Regions from separate parts of the Sedimentibacter sp. MB35-C1 genome, predicted to be linked through region 2. Evidence: a T-box and tRNA genes for the amino acid it is inferred to sense, from the RefSeq annotation. Region 2 holds a T-box; the other regions hold tRNA genes.
The links. The T-box of region 2 lies ahead of thrS (threonine--tRNA ligase). A T-box ahead of a tRNA ligase gene usually reads a tRNA of that ligase, here a tRNA-Thr.

Region 1 (3,285 bases), 130 kb from region 2:
TAGATGAATTAAAAGAAAAGGGCTTGTGGATATACGGTGCAGACATGAACGGAAAAGAGGTTTGGGAGGAAAAGTTTGATTCTCCTGTAGGTCTTGTAATAGGAAGCGAAGGCTCTGGGATAAGTCGTCTGGTTAAGGAAAAATGCGATAATCTTGTGAAAATTCCAATGAAAGGCAAAATTAATTCATTGAACGCATCATGTGCCGCTTCTGTAATTATATATGAAATAATGAAGCAAAGGACAATCTGAAATGTCTAGAACAAAAAAAGAATATCTATTCATTGATGGTTATAATGTTATAAATCAGTGGTGGTATTACAAGGATATATCAAAAAATATTGCTAACAGCAGAAATAAGTTTATTGAACTTCTAGTTGAGTATCAGGCCTACAGAGGAATAAAGGTGATTGTAGTCTTTGATGCTCACCTTGTAAAGGGAAGTATCGAAAAAATAGAAACAACAGCTGGGGTTAAGGTTGTGTATACAAGGGAGCATGAAACTGCTGACAGCTATATTGAAAAACAGTTGGATAAAATAGGCCGCTACGAAATTGTGCAGGTTGCCACGTCAGATAATGCCATTCAGCAAATCGTACTGGCTCGTGGCGGAACAAGGATATCTGCTCAGGAAATGCTTCTTGAACTTGAAAAAACAAAAAAAGATATTAGGACAAAAACCGACAAAAGAGAACAAAAGGGAACAAATATTGACCAAATATTGGACAAGGAAACTTTGAATAAGCTTGAAAAAATCAGAAGAAACATTTAGCGTCTTGACATATTATGTAAATATTAATATAATTTTCTTGAAACACGTATAAATTTTAACATAGTTTTGGGGGGATGATTTATCTTCTGCTTAAAAAGCTAAACAACTTTTGAAGCTATAGATAGTGGAGGATATATTCTGCTCTGTTTATTATAATTTCAATAAGGATTTATAAGATATTATTAATAGCGGCGGAGTGTATATATGATAAGTTCAATTAGCATTTATAACAATTTGAATTATTATAAACAGGAATATGACAAATTTTCTGACGAAGAGCTTATATGCTTGATTAAAGAATGCAATGAACAAGCAGAAAGATGTTTGTTTAAAAGGTATTCATTTATAGTTAAGAGAATAGCAAGCTCCTTTTTTATTATTGGAGGAAGTATCGATGATTTATTTCAGGAAGCTATGATAGGGCTAATAAACGCCATGAACAGCTATGACGAGGGTAACGGGAGCAGTTTTAGAACATATGCCGAGATATGCATAAGAAGGCAGATAATATCTGCTATAAGAAAGACTAAGTCTTATGAGATGATAATAAGAAATACTTCCTTCTACGATTTTTCAAATGAAGTAGAAGAAATTATTCTGGCGAACGAATATACCGATTTAAATAGTAATCCAGAAAACGTTTTGATACATGAAGAAGAAAAAAATCAATACAGCAGTGTCACTTCAGAAATATTAAGTAATTTTGAAAGGATTGTACTGGCTGAATATGGGAAGGGTAAGTCTTATGAAGAAATTTCGGCTACACTTAACAGAAATATAAAATCAATTGACAATGCGCTCCATAGAGCTAAGAAAAAGATCATCTGCAACAGAAAAAAACTGTTAAAAGATATGTGATGTTAAAGCTGATTACTTAGCCATTATTACCCCGTTGTTATACAATTATTCTTTATCCTAATTTTACTATTGATTTATTTTATTTTTGTTGGTATAATTTACATTGACAAATTTAGACTATTTGACATAATGCTTGCGTAGCTCAGGCGGTAGAGCACTTCATTGGTAATGAAGAGGTCGGCAGTTCGAGTCTGCTCGTAAGCTCCAACTAAATAAAAACTATATTAAATATTCCAGGAGGAAGCAAATATGGCAAAAGCAAAATATGAAAGAAGTAAGCCCCATGTTAATATAGGAACAATTGGGCACGTTGACCATGGTAAGACTACATTAACAGCGGCAATTACTAGAACACTGCATGATAGATTTGGCACAGGAGAAAGCGTAGCATTTGATAATATCGATAAGGCTCCGGAAGAAAGAGAAAGAGGAATCACTATATCGACATCACACGTTGAGTATGAAACTGCAAACAGACACTATGCACACGTTGACTGCCCAGGCCATGCTGACTATGTAAAGAACATGATAACTGGAGCAGCACAGATGGACGGAGGAATACTTGTTGTTTCTGCAGCTGATGGTCCTATGCCTCAGACAAGAGAGCACATCCTTCTTTCAAGACAGGTTGGTGTTCCAAGATTAGTAGTATTCTTAAACAAAGAAGATATGGTAGATGATCCAGAATTAATCGAATTGGTAGAAATGGAAATCAGAGAATTATTATCTGAATATGAATTCGATGGAGACAACACTCCAATAGTAAAAGGTTCAGCATTAAAAGCTCTTGAAGATCCTTCAGGAGAATGGGGAGACAAAATTATCGAATTAATGGCAGCGGTAGACGAATGGATACCAACTCCAGAAAGAGACATAGATAAACCGTTCTTAATGCCTGTAGAGGATGTATTCTCAATAACAGGAAGAGGAACAGTTGCAACAGGAAGAGTAGAAAGAGGAGTTCTGAAGGTACAGGATAAAATCCAGATAGTTGGATTAGCAGAGGAGCCAGCAGAAACAGTTTGTACAGGTGTAGAAATGTTCAAGAAATTACTTGATCAGGCACAGGCAGGAGATAATATCGGAGCACTGTTAAGAGGAATTCAGAGAAATGAAATCCAAAGAGGTCAGGTATTAGCAAAACCAGGTACAATAACACCACATACAAAATTTAATGCAGAAGTTTATGTATTAACAAAAGAAGAAGGTGGAAGACATACACCATTCTTTAACGGATACAGACCACAGTTCTATTTCAGAACAACAGATATAACAGGCCAGATCGACCTTGAAGAAGGAACAGAAATGTGCATGCCTGGAGATAACGCAAGATTTATAGTAGAATTAATCCACCCAATAGCAATAGAAGAAGGATTGAGATTCGCTATCAGAGAAGGCGGAAGAACAGTTGGTTCAGGTGTTGTTACAAGTATAATAAAATAAGAAGCCCTAACCCTATTTTTCAGAGCGGTTTTTTCTGAAAAATAGCGGTAGGTCTTTCGCAATGAGTTCCCAATTAATGCGAGCGAAAGCGAGCAAATGAATTGGTGAACGAAACTGCGCGAAGCCCTAACCCTATTTTTCAGAGCGGTTTTTTCTGAAAAATAGCGGTAGGTCTTTCGCAATGAGTTCCCAATTAATGCGAGCGAAAGCGAG
Region 2 (3,285 bases):
AGTGCGCCAGATAACTCATGTCTGTGTACTCTTCCTGCTTCTGCAACTCTCATTGGAAAATCTTTGTATGAGTGCATAGCATTTTTATATACCAGAATTCCTCCTGGACAGTTCATAGGCTTAATTGCGAAATCCTGTTCATCAATTACAGTTGTATACATATTTTCTCTGTAATTGTACCAGTGACCTGATACCTCCCAGAGATGTTTGTTAAGCATCAGCGGAGTTTCTATTTCAACATAGCCTGCCTTTCTGTGCATTTCTCTCCAGTATTTCATCAATTCGTTTTTAACTTCTACGCCCTTTGGAAGGAAAAATGGAAATCCAGGACCTTCTTCTGACATGAAGAACAAATCAAGCTCTTTTCCTAGTTTTCTGTGATCACGCTTCTTAGCTTCCTCCATCATCTTGATGTATTCTTCTAAGTCTTTTGCTTTTTCAAATGATATTCCATAAATTCTCTGAAGCATTTTATTGTTTTCGTTTCCTCTCCAATATGCTCCTGCAATGCTTAAAAGCTTCATAGCCTTTGGCTTCTTTGTGGACGAAAGATGAGGACCTGCGCACAAATCAACAAAATCTCCCTGTTTGTAGAAAGAAATAACTGCATCTTCAGGCAAATCGTTTATTAGCTCAACCTTATATGGCTCCTGTTTTTCTTCCATAAACTTTAAAGCTTCTGCTCTCGGAAGTTCAAATTTTTCCAGTTCAAGCCCTTCCTTAACTATTTTCTTCATTTCCGCTTCAATTTTAGCAAAATCCTCCTGAACCAGCCTGTAGTCCAGATCTATATCATAATAGAACCCGTTATCTATAGCAGGACCGATTGCTAATTTTGCTTCAGGCCACAGTCTTTTAATTGCCTGTGCCAATATATGTGACGATGTATGCCAAAATACATGTTTACCTTCTTTATCTTCAAATTTAAGGAACATAATGCTTCCATCTTCATTTATTTCTTCTTTTAAGCCGATCGTAGTACCATTGTATACGGCTCCTACCACATTTCTTGCAAGTCCCTCGCTTATGCTCTTAGCAACGTCATAAGCCAAAATTCCATTTTCATATTCTCTGACACTGTTATCAGGCAATGTTAATTTTATCATATCCATTCCTCCATTAAATTTTGCAATATTTAATTTTCATTCTATAACCTGTTTCGAACTGATTATTTAGTTCATATAAATAAGAAATAAAAAAAACGTCCTTAAACAAATGTTTAAGGACGAATATATCGTGGTTCCACCTCAGTTACTTCTCAACAGATTTAAGGCATCCATACCAAGACCTTACGACTAAGCTTTCAGTCTTAACTCCGGATTAGTTTTCATACAGTCATACAAAGGAAGCTTCCACCTTTTCTTCCCTCTCTTTATTGCTGTGTCTGCATTACTCGATCCATCACAGTTCATTTTACCCATTATATTACCCTAAATGAATTTTTGTCAACATATTTTTGCTATTTTTTTCTTGATTTCTTTCCGAACCATTTATCTTTATTCTTTTTATCTCTTGAATTTCTTGACCTTTTTTCTTTTGACAGTTCTACTACTACGTTTTGACCCTTTATTTGTGCTCCATCCATTCTTTTCAAAATACGATTCTTATGCTCTGAGGCCACATTGAAGAAAGAATAATTTTCAAGAACTTCAATTTCTGCTATATCACTTCCTGGAATGTCACATTCTCCGGCAACTGCCCCCAGTATATCCCCAGGCCTTATTCCTTGCTTCTTGCCTGCATTTACATGGAATCTTTCTGTATCTCCGATACTTTTTCTTCCGCCCCTTGAGCTTTTTCTGCGTTCAGGCACAACGTCATTCAAATCTCTTTCCTGGGAGTAATCAAATCTAACCAGCTTCTTTATCATAGCTGCTATAAGTGTTTCAGCATCGTAATCTTGAGACATTAGTTTTTCTGCCAGTTCTCTGTTTTCTCCAAGATCTTCTTTTTCAATTACTTCAACAATATTTCTGATAAATTTATCTTTCTTAACTTCATTTACCTTATCTACAGTAGGAATAGTTCTTTTTCTTATTGATTTTTTAGTATACTTTTCTATATTTTCCAGCTTTCTCATTTCTTTTGCCGTAACAAGAGTAAATGATGCTCCTTCCTTACCAGCTCTACCTGTCCTTCCGATTCGGTGTACATAGTAATCTTCCTTAATTGGAACCTCATAGTTTATAACACATTCAACTTCCTTAATGTCAAGCCCTCTTGCTGCTACATCGGTAGCAATTAAAATTTCTATCAAGCCGTTGTTAAACCTATTCAGTGTGTCTATTCTCTGAGACTGCTTTATATCTCCATGAATCTTATCACAATTGTATCCAATTTCTACAAGGCGATCATAGAGTTCATCAACAGATCTCTTTGTATTGCAGAATACAACTGTCAGCTTTGGTGTATAAGTATCAATAAGTCTTGAAAGAGCTTCTACCTTATCTGAATGTTTAACTAAAAAATAACTTTGCTTAACTTCTTTAGCCGTTATTCCTTCTCTTAAAACCTTAATCGATACAGGGTTATTCAAAAACTTCTTTATAATATTCTTCATTACATCTGGTATCGTAGCCGAAAACAGTGATGTTTGAACCTTATGGTCAATTTTACCCAATATGAGCTCTATGTCCTCTCTAAAGCCCATTTTAAGCATTTCATCAGCTTCATCCAAAACAGCCATTGTAAGTTCACCTAATTTTATAACGCGTCTATCTATAAGGTCTATGATTCTTCCTGGTGTGCCAACAATTATCTGTGCTCCGCCTTTAAGCTTGTTTATTTGATCGCGTATGTCTGCTCCGCCGTATACGGTAACTGTTTTAATACCGTCCATATATTTTCCGTACTTTCTGAATTCATTTGCAACTTGAACTGCCAGTTCTCTTGTTGGCAGCAGCACTATCGCCTGAGGCATTCTTATGTTTTTATCTATCTTTTCAAGTATTGGTATCCCAAACGCTGCAGTCTTACCAGTACCCGTATTTGACTGTCCGACTATATCCTTTCCGTCCAAAATAACAGGTATTGCCTCTTGCTGAATCTGGGTGCATTCTTCAAATCCCATTTCATCCAAGGCTCTTTGAATGTTGTCATTCAAAATAACATTTTCAATTTTCATTAATTTTATCATCCTCGTTCTATTTTTAGTAACTCCTCATTATACAATGCATACCTAATAATTACAAATAATTTTTGTAAATTTTTATTAATATTATTATTTTATATATATTTTCCTTATCTCATAAATTATTTTTAACTACTTACATTGTTTTATTCTCT
Region 3 (3,285 bases), 1.6 Mb from region 2:
TGTAATACTTAATATATTTTTCTATCGAATTTTTAAGTTCTTCATAACTGTAGTAAACCATACCATAATACATTTCCTGTTTCATAATTCCAAAGAAGTTTTCCATAGGAGAATTATCAATGCAGTTTCCTTTACGCGACATACTCTGAAATATTCTGTTTGATTCAAGTACACGACTATATGCTTTCATCTGATATGCCCAACCTCTATCAGAATGGAATGTTCTCCTGTATTTACAATCTGAGGTAATCTCTATTGCCTCATTTAAGGCTTGCATTACATTTTGGCCTGATGGTCTTAGAGAAATGCTATGACTTAGGATTTCTCTATTGCATAAATCCATAAATGGATCCAGGTAGAGCTTTTTGATAAGCATTCTCCCTTTTTGATCCACCTCATAATATTTGAATTCCGACGTATCAGTTGTAATCTTCTGGTGAGGAATATTTGTATCAAAACGTCTATTAATTCTGTTAGGTGAAATCTTACCAACATTCCCTTTGTATGAGCTGTACTTACGACTTTTGCGAGTGAAAGCAGTCACCTGAATATTTAGCTTTTGCACAATACGCTGAACCTTCTTCTTGTTGATGAGCAGTCCTTGCTTTCTTAAATCGCCATGAATCCGGCGATAGCCAAAATCCTTATGTTCCTTACGTATATCTAAAATTTTCTGTTCTATCTCCTGATCTGGATTCTCCATTTCAAAGCGCTTTTGCCAATACATATATGTTGATTTTGGGAAACCTGTAACTGCGAGAACATCTTTTAATTTGAAGGATCCTCGGAGGTTGTGGATGATTCTCGCTTTTTGTTCTGAGGTGTTCCCTCTAAACGCAGCCTCCTCAATTCTTTTAAATATGCATTCTCAATTCGTAGTTTAAGATTTTCATCTTCAAGTTGTTTAAGATACTCCGTTTCTACATTTATTTTTTTACTCTTATCAAGATTAGTATCTTTTGGTTTATCCACTTTTGGTCGCCGCCCCTTCTGTTTAGGTTTCAAGGCATCAGGTCCAGCAATACGATAATCATTAACCCATTTGCTTATTAATGGTGGATTATTAATTCCAACCGAAAGCGCTAAATCCTGATAAGAAACCTCTGTAGTTAGATACAACTCTACCACATGAAGCTTAAATTCGAAAGAGTAAGTTTGATTTTTTCGTTTTCTCATTAAGCCATCAGAGCCAAATTCATTGTATGCAGAAACCCATTTTTGTAAGTCCCTCGTAGAAGAGATATTATATTCTTTAGATAGAAAAGCGAATCCGCCCTTTCCAGCTAAATATTCTTGCACAACTTTCATCTTAAATTCATAACTATATTTTGCCATTCAAAAACCGACCTCCCATCAGTTAGATTTTTAGGTCTAACTTTTGGGGGTCGGTTCATTTGATATGGGCTTTTTTGTATTTTTTAATAGAGCTACTGAGCGGATTTGAACCGCTGACCTACTGATTACGAATCAGTTGCGCTACCAGCTGCGCCACAGTAGCACACGGTACATTATATATGCCAGCCTGCTCTCGTCAGGCTAACATATATATGATAATACTTTCTCAGCCTGTTGTAAACATTTTATTCTTCAAATTTACTAAAAAATTTTTTTGAGTCTATGCCGCTGGGCCTGTTGAAACGCTTCAATTCAAACAGTTCGCTTTCTTTGCCCGTTAATACATTAATACCTTCATAACAGGATAATGTAGCTTTAAATCCCAGTTCTTTTAGTATCTGATTGCATTCTACGCAAACAAAACCATATGGATATGTGAATGTTGTTGGTCTGTATCCTGTTTTCTCTTCAATTATTTCCTGCAACTTACCCACATCATTTTCCATTTGCTTTGTATATTCTTCGTAATCCTCTCCCTTCATTATCATACATCCTTTTCTTTCACAAATATCATGCATTCCGTATGAATGATTTTGAATTTCCACATAGGGAGATCCTATCAGCTCATTTACTAGGTCCCATGATAAATAAGAATATGAAGTATTTAATTCTCCTTCTTCAGTGCTTCTGTCGACAAATTCACCAACAATAGAAATTACAGCCTTGCAATTATATTTTTTTAAAAGCGGAAGCACATATGTGTAGTTGCTGTAATGGCCGTCATCAAATGTGAGCATTATTGGCTTCTCTGGGAATTCCGCCTTGTTATACACATAATCTATAACATCTTCCATATCAACTGTGGTATACCCTTGCTGCTTTATATAAATTAAGTCATTTTCAATTTCCTTTGGAGACACCGTATATTTCCCCAGCTTTTTTTTATCCTTTAACACGTGATGATACATAATTATAGGCATACTTACCGACGGCTTAGCAGCCGTCGAAATAACACTCTCAATTGGCAATTTAAATGCCGATACAGCTAATATTAAGCATAAAACTGCAATTACTATATTCTTAATTCGAATTGATAACAAAAAATCACCTCATATAGTATAATATTAATAATATGAGGTGATTTATCTATTTATAACACTTTTCATTTCAATACTTATATCATTACTAAAAACTACTGCATTTTTCTACTTCCCGGCTTAACAGGCTCAGTGCCTTGAGCACACATCGGGCAGCTACCAGCATCAAACACTTCAAATTCAAGCTCTATAGCACTATAAATTGGCAGATCAATTTCACTTGACTTTCTGTCGACAATACATCCTATTCCAACAACCTTTCCACCAAGGTTTTCTAATACTTTTGCAGTTTCCATAGATGATTTGCCTGTAGTGACTACATCTTCCATAATCAGTATTTTTTCTCCCGGCTTAATCTCAAATCCCCGGCGAAGTGTCATTACATTATTTTCTCTCTCAGTAAAAATAGCTCTTATTCCCATCTGTCTGCCAAGTTCATAGGCTGCTGTTATGCCTCCCATTGCCGGCCCTACCACAACGTCTATTCCTAGGTTCTTCACCTTATCTGCTACCAGGGCTACTACTTTTTCTGTTCTGTCAGGATATTGCATAAGTTTTGCACATTGGCAGTACCTGTTGCTGTGTTTACCCGATGACAAAAGAAAATGCCCTTCAAGCAAAGCTTCACTGTCTTTTAATATTTGAACAACATCTATATTCATTGCTACCTCCGCACTGTTATTTTAATATTTTTTACATTACATCACATCGCTACCGCGAATAATAATCAAATTTATAAACATTTTCTAATTCTGTTATACTATTCCTCTTATTTCATCAAGATTCTTTATTCCTTCTCTATCCATATACTCTGTAAGACCCTTAATTATATCTACTGCAATATCAGGTTTTA

Region 1: it has a tRNA-Thr gene. The T-box ahead of thrS (threonine--tRNA ligase) is inferred to sense a tRNA for this amino acid. The anticodon was not compared.
Region 3: it has a tRNA-Thr gene. The T-box ahead of thrS (threonine--tRNA ligase) is inferred to sense a tRNA for this amino acid. The anticodon was not compared.

Annotation. Positions count from the first base shown of each region.
Region 1 is NZ_CP133188.1:2,825,265-2,828,549, reverse strand. Features, by position in the region: gene rlmB (23S rRNA (guanosine(2251)-2'-O)-methyltransferase RlmB) at 1-251, shown strand, start outside; gene RBQ61_RS13750 (NYN domain-containing protein) at 253-771, shown strand; gene RBQ61_RS13745 (sigma-70 family RNA polymerase sigma factor) at 976-1,629, shown strand; tRNA gene RBQ61_RS13740 (tRNA-Thr) at 1,761-1,836, shown strand; gene tuf (elongation factor Tu) at 1,879-3,072, shown strand.
Region 2 is NZ_CP133188.1:2,698,398-2,701,682, forward strand. Features, by position in the region: gene thrS (threonine--tRNA ligase) at 1-1,106, opposite strand, end outside; T-box leader at 1,219-1,414, opposite strand; gene RBQ61_RS12900 (DEAD/DEAH box helicase) at 1,460-3,124, opposite strand.
Region 3 is NZ_CP133188.1:686,571-689,855, forward strand. Features, by position in the region: gene RBQ61_RS03275 (IS3 family transposase) at 1-862, opposite strand, end outside; gene RBQ61_RS03280 (helix-turn-helix domain-containing protein) at 769-1,335, opposite strand; tRNA gene RBQ61_RS03285 (tRNA-Thr) at 1,426-1,498, opposite strand; gene RBQ61_RS03290 (polysaccharide deacetylase family protein) at 1,581-2,435, opposite strand; gene pyrE (orotate phosphoribosyltransferase) at 2,528-3,094, opposite strand; gene RBQ61_RS03300 (dihydroorotate dehydrogenase) at 3,188-3,285, opposite strand, start outside.